Linked DNA regions of Aliidongia dinghuensis. The main gene of each other region encodes a partner of the protein of the gene in region 2 in a complex. Links are inferred from orthologs where the notes say so. Each region holds a gene or a part of one and is shown on either strand. Other genes may lie near its edges. The genes, in order: trxA and IEY58_RS02955.

Evidence for each region.
Region 1: the proteins of IEY58_RS02955 (region 2) and trxA are in contact, whole or in part, in an NMR structure (PDB 2IPA), measured with the Bacillus subtilis proteins. The link is inferred for Aliidongia dinghuensis from one-to-one orthologs.

The regions. Positions count from the first base shown.
Region 1 is NZ_BMJQ01000010.1:132,779-135,883, reverse strand. Bases 298-3,086 are described here. They hold trxA (thioredoxin TrxA), read right to left. Parts: upstream 1,961-3,086; coding sequence 1,634-1,960; downstream 298-1,633. Other genes in these bases: IEY58_RS19335 (adenylate/guanylate cyclase domain-containing protein), read left to right, coding at 2,240-3,086; rarD (EamA family transporter RarD), read left to right, coding at 667-1,566; IEY58_RS19350 (DUF423 domain-containing protein), read left to right, coding at 298-647. In the rest of the region: more of IEY58_RS19350, read left to right, coding at 276-297; more of IEY58_RS19335, read left to right, coding at 3,087-3,105. UniProt on the Bacillus subtilis protein: Participates in various redox reactions through the reversible oxidation of its active center dithiol to a disulfide and catalyzes dithiol-disulfide exchange reactions.
Region 2 is NZ_BMJQ01000001.1:591,148-594,323, forward strand. What follows is about bases 317-3,176. They hold IEY58_RS02955 (arsenate reductase ArsC), read right to left. Parts: upstream 2,076-3,176; coding sequence 1,557-2,075; downstream 317-1,556. Other genes in these bases: IEY58_RS02940 (glutathione S-transferase family protein), read right to left, coding at 317-634; IEY58_RS02945 (SRPBCC domain-containing protein), read right to left, coding at 664-1,131; IEY58_RS02950 (ArsR/SmtB family transcription factor), read right to left, coding at 1,134-1,439; IEY58_RS02960 (cysteine desulfurase family protein), read right to left, coding at 2,298-3,176. In the rest of the region: more of IEY58_RS02940, read right to left, coding at 8-316. UniProt on the Bacillus subtilis protein: Catalyzes the reduction of arsenate [As(V)] to arsenite [As(III)]. In vitro, can dephosphorylate para-nitrophenyl phosphate (pNPP).

The DNA.
Region 1 (3,105 bases), on a different replicon or contig from region 2:
CCAACAATCTCTTCGCCGTCCCATGGGGGTGGGCGAAAACGAGTGGTGCTCAAGGGAACGAGTTCGAAGATCCGAGGATCGGATCAATCCCATGGGGCGGCGCATCTCGCGGCCGCCTCCTACCACTGCGGTGCACAATATGGCGAAGGCGACTCGAAAGCGACAGGCCGTTCTGAGCAGGTCTGCCGCGCTCCCCGGTCGGGGCACGGGGCCGCGCAGGGTCTCTTGGGGCGTGCTATCAGGGGTCGTATCAGAAGCATCCGGAAGAGGTGACGGTGGCCGGTAAATTCCTTTTGGCAGCGGGGCTCGGTGGGGCTGTCGGGGTTGCGGCCGGCGCCGTCGGAACCCACGTGGTTGCCGACGATCATGCGCGGCAGCTGGTCGATCTCGCCTCGCGCTACCTCATGATCCATGCGGTTGCTCTCGTCGGCCTCGCACAGGTCGGCCGGGCCGGCACCGGCGGCTGGCTCGTCGACATCGCCTTCTGGCTGTTCCTGGTCGGCATGGTGCTGTTCGGCGGTGGCTTGCTCGTCTCGGCCACGGTGGGCTTGGGCGCCTTCGGCTCGATCGTGCCGATCGGCGGCACCGCCTTCATCCTGGCATGGCTCGTCGTCGCCGGCCTGGGCCTGCGCCGCTTGGCGCAGTAATGCACGGCACGACGCAAGCGTGAGTACGATCGACCAGGCGCGCAGCCAGCGCGTCGGATTGCTGCTGGCGCTGGGCGTGTTCCTCACCTGGGGGCTGTTCCCCAGCTATTTCAAGCTCCTGGCCGCTGTCCCGGCGGTTGAGGTGCTGAGCCACCGCATCGTCTGGTCGGCGGTCTTCATGGCTGTGCTGCTGCCCCTGGGTGGTGGCGTCGCGGCCTTTCGCCGGGCGCTCCGCGATGGGCGCGTCGTGGGCCTGATCGGGCTCTCGGCCTTGCTGATCGGCGTCAACTGGCTGACCTATGTCGCGACCATCACGTCGGGCCACGTGCTCGAGGCGAGCCTCGGCTATTTCCTGGCGCCGCTCACCAATGTGGCGCTCGGCCGGCTGGTGCTGGGCGAGCGGCTGACGCGCCTGCAGCTCGTCGCCTGCCTCATGGCGTTGGGTGCCGTGGCGGCGCTGGCGTTCGGCACCGAAGGCGAGATCTGGCGGGCATTGGTGCTCGCGATCAGCTTCGGCTTCTACGGGCTGGTGCGGAAGACGGTCCGGGTCGAAGCACTGCCTGGCAACACGCTCGAATGTTTCCTCTTGGTGCCGTTCGCGGCGATCTACCTCGCCTGGCAGGCGGCCGCCGGGACCATCCATTTCGGCGCGGCGCTGCCGGGCACCTCGACGCTCCTGGCCTTGTCGGGCGTGGTCACGGCCGTGCCGCTCATCGCCTATGCGGCGGCAGCGCGCCGGCTCAAGCTTTCGACGCTGGGCCTCATGCAGTTCCTGACGCCAAGCATGGCGTTCCTGCTCGGCGCGTTCGTCTATGGCGAGCCGTTCGGGCGAACGAAGCTCGCCTGCTTCGCCGTCATCTGGACGGCGCTCGCCCTCTATGGGCGCGAGACAGTCAGGCTGGCGCGCCGGCCAGCCTGACCTTCCGTAACATCGCGCTCAAATCGCCAGCGCGTTCAGATCGCCAGCGCGTTCAGATCGCCAGCGTTCAGATCGACTGGGAGACCCACTCGACAAGCTTGCTCTTCGGCAGCGCGCCGATCTTCTGGGCCGCGACCTGGCCGTTCTTGAAGATGATCAGGGTCGGGATGCCACGCACGCCGTACTTGGCCGGGGTGCTCGGGTTCTCGTCGATATTGACCTTGGCGATCGTGATCTTGCCGGCGAACTGCTCGGCGATCTCGTCCAGCGCCGGGGCGATCATCTTGCAGGGGCCGCACCACTCCGCCCAGAAGTCCACCAGGACCGGACCCGGGGCGGTCAGCACATCGGCCTCGAAGCTCGAATCGGAAACCTTCGTCGTAAGCGCGGACATGGGATCAAATCTCCTGCGGGTGCCCAAACGGCGCCCCGAAAACGCGTGGGGCGGGCCACAACCCGCCAGACTGGACAAGATTAGGGGTTGCGGGAATCCAAGGTCAAGGCGACGAGCGATAGATTGTTTCATGGGTGCCGTGCGGCTACCACCCCTTGTCGACCCGTGCCGTCAGGACCTGACGGGATTGTGAGCCGCCCTACCGCCCGAATGCCTGTTGCCGAACCGGGGGCGGTGCTAATCTTCGGACTCGGTTAGTCGTGCTGTCGAGATTCTGCCATGCAGTTGTCCAGCGAAGCCGAGGCCCTCTTCGCCAGCCTCAGGCAGGTCGCCGATCCGGCGGTGGCGGAGGCGATCGAGGGGCAGGTCGCGAACGCGCCGGACCGCGACCTCTGCCGGGTGAATGCGCTCGATTTCGCGGCCAGGCGGTCCCTGGACGAAGAGGCCGTGATCGCGGCCTTCCTGCATGCGGCCCGGCTCGGCATCTTCGAGCTCTGGTGGAACGTGCTCTGTCCCGGCTGTGGCGGCGTGCTCGACGCCGGGTCCACGCTGAAGACGGTCGATCGCGAGGAATATGAATGCGCGCTCTGCGCCGCCGGCTATGAGCCGACGCTCGACGAGATGGTCGAGGTGACGTTCACGGTCAGCCCGCGCATCCGCCACATCACGGCGCACGAGCCGCACACGCTGCCCTTTGCGGAATATTTCCGACAGGTGTTCTGGAGCTCCGGCGTCGACGTGCCGGACGACGCGACGCTCGACGCGATACTCGAGGAAATCGTGCTCGAATCGGTCGAACTGCCGAGCGGCGACAAGGCCATCCTGTCGCTGCAGCTGCCGGCCGGCTTCTTCATCCTGTTCGACCCGGTGACCCACGCGGCGCAGTTCATCCAGGTCGAGGGCGAGCCGACGCGCGAGCGGCACACGCTGTCGATCGTGTTGGACCGCGGCCACGCCTCGACCGGGACCTTGCAGATGGCGCCCGGCCCGCTGCGCATCGCGATCGAGAACCAGAGCGACACGCGCACGCTGCCCGGCGTCTGGGCCGCCGGCGACGCGCTCCACGAGCTGCTTGGCCGACGCAAGCCCTTCCTCACGGCGAAGCGGCTGCTCACCAACCAGACCTTCCGCGACCTCTATCGGAC
Region 2 (3,176 bases):
TTGACAGTTAGTGCTGCAGGATCGCCTTCACGCTGTCGCGCCGGCTCATCTCGCCGAACCAGCGGGCGAGCTTGCTCTTGCCGGCGAGGATCGTCCCGGCTTCCGGCGTCTGGCGGAAATAGTCGTAGTGCGGCGCCAGGTGGAGGTCGGCGAGGGTGAGCGTCTCGCCGGTGAGATAGGGGGCGGCCGCCAAGCTCTCGAGCGCTTCGGCGCAGCGCTGCGCCTCGGGCAGGGCGGCTTCGACCTTGGCTTCGTTGGTCGGCCGGCCGAAGAAGCGGGGCGCGATCAAGCGCTCGAAGCTGATGCCCGAACTCCAGGCGTGGAACAGATACCAGTCGACGATGCCGATGATCTGGTTCATGCGTGCCGTCTCGTGCGGCGTTGCCGGCTCGAGCTGCGGCCCGGGAAAGGCCTGGTCGGCATAGCGCAGGATTGCCTGGGTCTCATAGAGCATGAAGCCGTCGTGATCGAGCACCGGCATCCGGCCGAACGGATGGCGCGCCAAGTGCTCGGGCGCCTTGAGGTCCGGAGGCGGCACTGTGACGAGCTCGTAGTCGATGCCTTTCTCGGTGAGGCCGAGCATCGCCGCGCGGACGCAGGGGCTCCCGGGCACACCATAGAGTTTCATGCTCATCGCCATCTCCCTCGTGACGTGGGGCGGGGTCACTCGGCCGCGTCGGCATAGGCCTTGAAGTGATGCTCGAACACCGCGACCCAGCCGCGGTCGTACTCCTCGCGCCGATCGGCGGCGCCGGTCTTGAGCTTGTCCCAGCCGGCATGGACGAGGCGCACCTCGGTGCCGCCAGCGACAGGGCGGAACGTGACGTCGATCCGCTGCGCCTCCTCCGGCGCGCATTGCACCTGCCAGGAGAAAGCGACGAGGCTCGGTGGCTCCCACGCCAGCACATAGCCCCACAGCAGCTCCGTCCCGTCGCCGGCGACCTGATAGAGCCGGCCCCCGACCAGGGGCTCGAAACGGCAGTCGACGGCGCTACCGACGCGGTACGTGGCGAGTGGCCACCATCGGCCGATGTCGGCTGTGAACACCCGGAAGGCGGTCGCCGGCGCGCAGCGCACGGTAATCGTCTTGATCACTGGCGGAACCGGGAAGGAACTGACCGTGGCGCTCATGTTCAGCTCTCCTCCCGCTCAGCCGCCGCGGCGAAACGGCCGAGCGACGCTTGCCACATGCCGTCGATGTAGGCCCTGAGCTCGCCGAGGGCTGCACCATCGGCATAATAAATCCGGCGCGTGCCGGCGCGTTCCTCACGCACCAGGTCGGCCTCTTTCAGCACTTTGAGATGCTGCGAGACGGCGGGGCGGCTGATCGGCAGGCCCAGCGCGATCTCGCCGACCGATCGCGGTGCCTCGACGATCCGCTCGAGGATCGTCCGGCGCATCGGGTCGGACAGGGCGACCAGGGCAGATGCGTAAGCCATAGATTACGTTAGTGAATGCTTACGCATGAGTCAAGTGGCGGCTGCGCGCGTGGGTGCTGATGCAAATGGCGGTAATTGCGGAAACGTCGGCGAGAGTGGCTGGCCGGGCCTTGAGCGTCACGGCGCGAGCCCTCCTTCTGCGTTGCCGCGCAGCCGACCAATCGCATCGAGTTGGCTCTTGATCGCCATACGATCGAGCGATGCGATTGGCAACTCGGCGAACAGCCGGATGTGGGTTGCGAGCCTCCAATACGCCTCTCGGAATGCCTGCATCTGTTCGGCGGAGCTGCGCTCGACGGCGGCTGGGTCTGGCACGCCCCAGTGGGCGGTGATCGGGTGGCCCGGCCAGGTCGGGCATATCTCCCCAGCCGCTCGGTCGCAGACCGTAAAGATGAAGTCCATGGTCGGCGCGCCCGGTGCCGCGAACTCGTTCCAGGATTTCGATCGGAACCGGCCGGGGTCGATCGCTTCCTCCCGGAGCAGGGCGATCGCCATCGGATGGACTTCACCGCGCGGCGACGAGCCTGCGCTGTAGCTCTTGAAGCGGCCTTCGCCGATCTGGTCGATCAGCGCTTCGGCCAGAATACTCCGGGCGGAATTGCCGGTGCAGAGGAACAGGACGTTGTACGGTTTCATGGATCTCTTCAGCCTCAAGCGCCGCAGCATGATGATGAGGCCGCTTTGGAGCTAGTACCGGCGCTTTCGCCGGACCGCAACACGATGTCGAATTCGGCCTCGCCCAAGTCATGGTACCGGCTTTGCCGCGCTCGATAAGGTGTAGTGAAGGCAATGGCCGCCATAGAGGCGGCTATTCGGTGGCGTCACGAATTCCGTTTCGGGGTTGCTCCGGCAGCTGGCCTAGGCTTGGAGAACCTGCTCCAGCATCTCCAGCACCTGGTCAATCTCGCCCGCTGTGGTGCTGCGGCCGAGACTGAAGCGAATGGCGCCCATGCCAACCTCCGGCGGCACGCCCATTGCTTTCAACACCGGTGAAAGCTCGATCCGGCCCGCATGGCACGCCGATCCTGTCGACGCGGCGACGCCGTCAAGCTGCCGGAGGATCTCGGCGCCGACGCGCCCCGGGAAGGCGACGTTCAGCGTGTTGGGCAGGCAGTGAACAGGGTCGCCATTGCGGATCACCCGGCCGGGGAACCGGGCCTCCAGCCCGGCCCAGAAGCGGTCCCTGAGCCGTGCCACGCGCGCCATGGGCGCCAGATCCCGCACAAGCTCAGAAGCTGCCCCCAACCCCGTCGTGAGCAAGACGCTTTCGGTGCCGGCCCGCCGGCCATGTTCATGGCCGGCGCCGCTCAGCAGAGGTTCCAGCGCCGTGCCCCGTCGCATATACAGCGCCCCAACGCCCTTCGGCGCGTAGAGCTTGTGACCAGCGATCGTAAGCAGGTCGACGCCGAGGTCATCGACGGCAGTGCCGATCTTCCCGACCGATTGTGCGGCGTCCGTGTGGAAGCGCACGCCATGGTCCCGCGCGATGGCGGCGATCTCTTCGATCGGCTGGATCGTGCCGGTCTCATTATTGGCGTGCATGATCGTGATCAGCACCGTGCGCGGCGTGATCGCGGATCGCACCTGGTCCGGATCGACCCGCCCGCCGGCGTCGACCGGCAGATACGTCACCTGGCCGCCCAGCTTCTCGATGAAGCGGCATGGGTTCAGGACCGCGGGATGCTCGATGGCACTGGTGACGACATGGGCACGCGCGTTGCCGGCGGCAAAATAGGT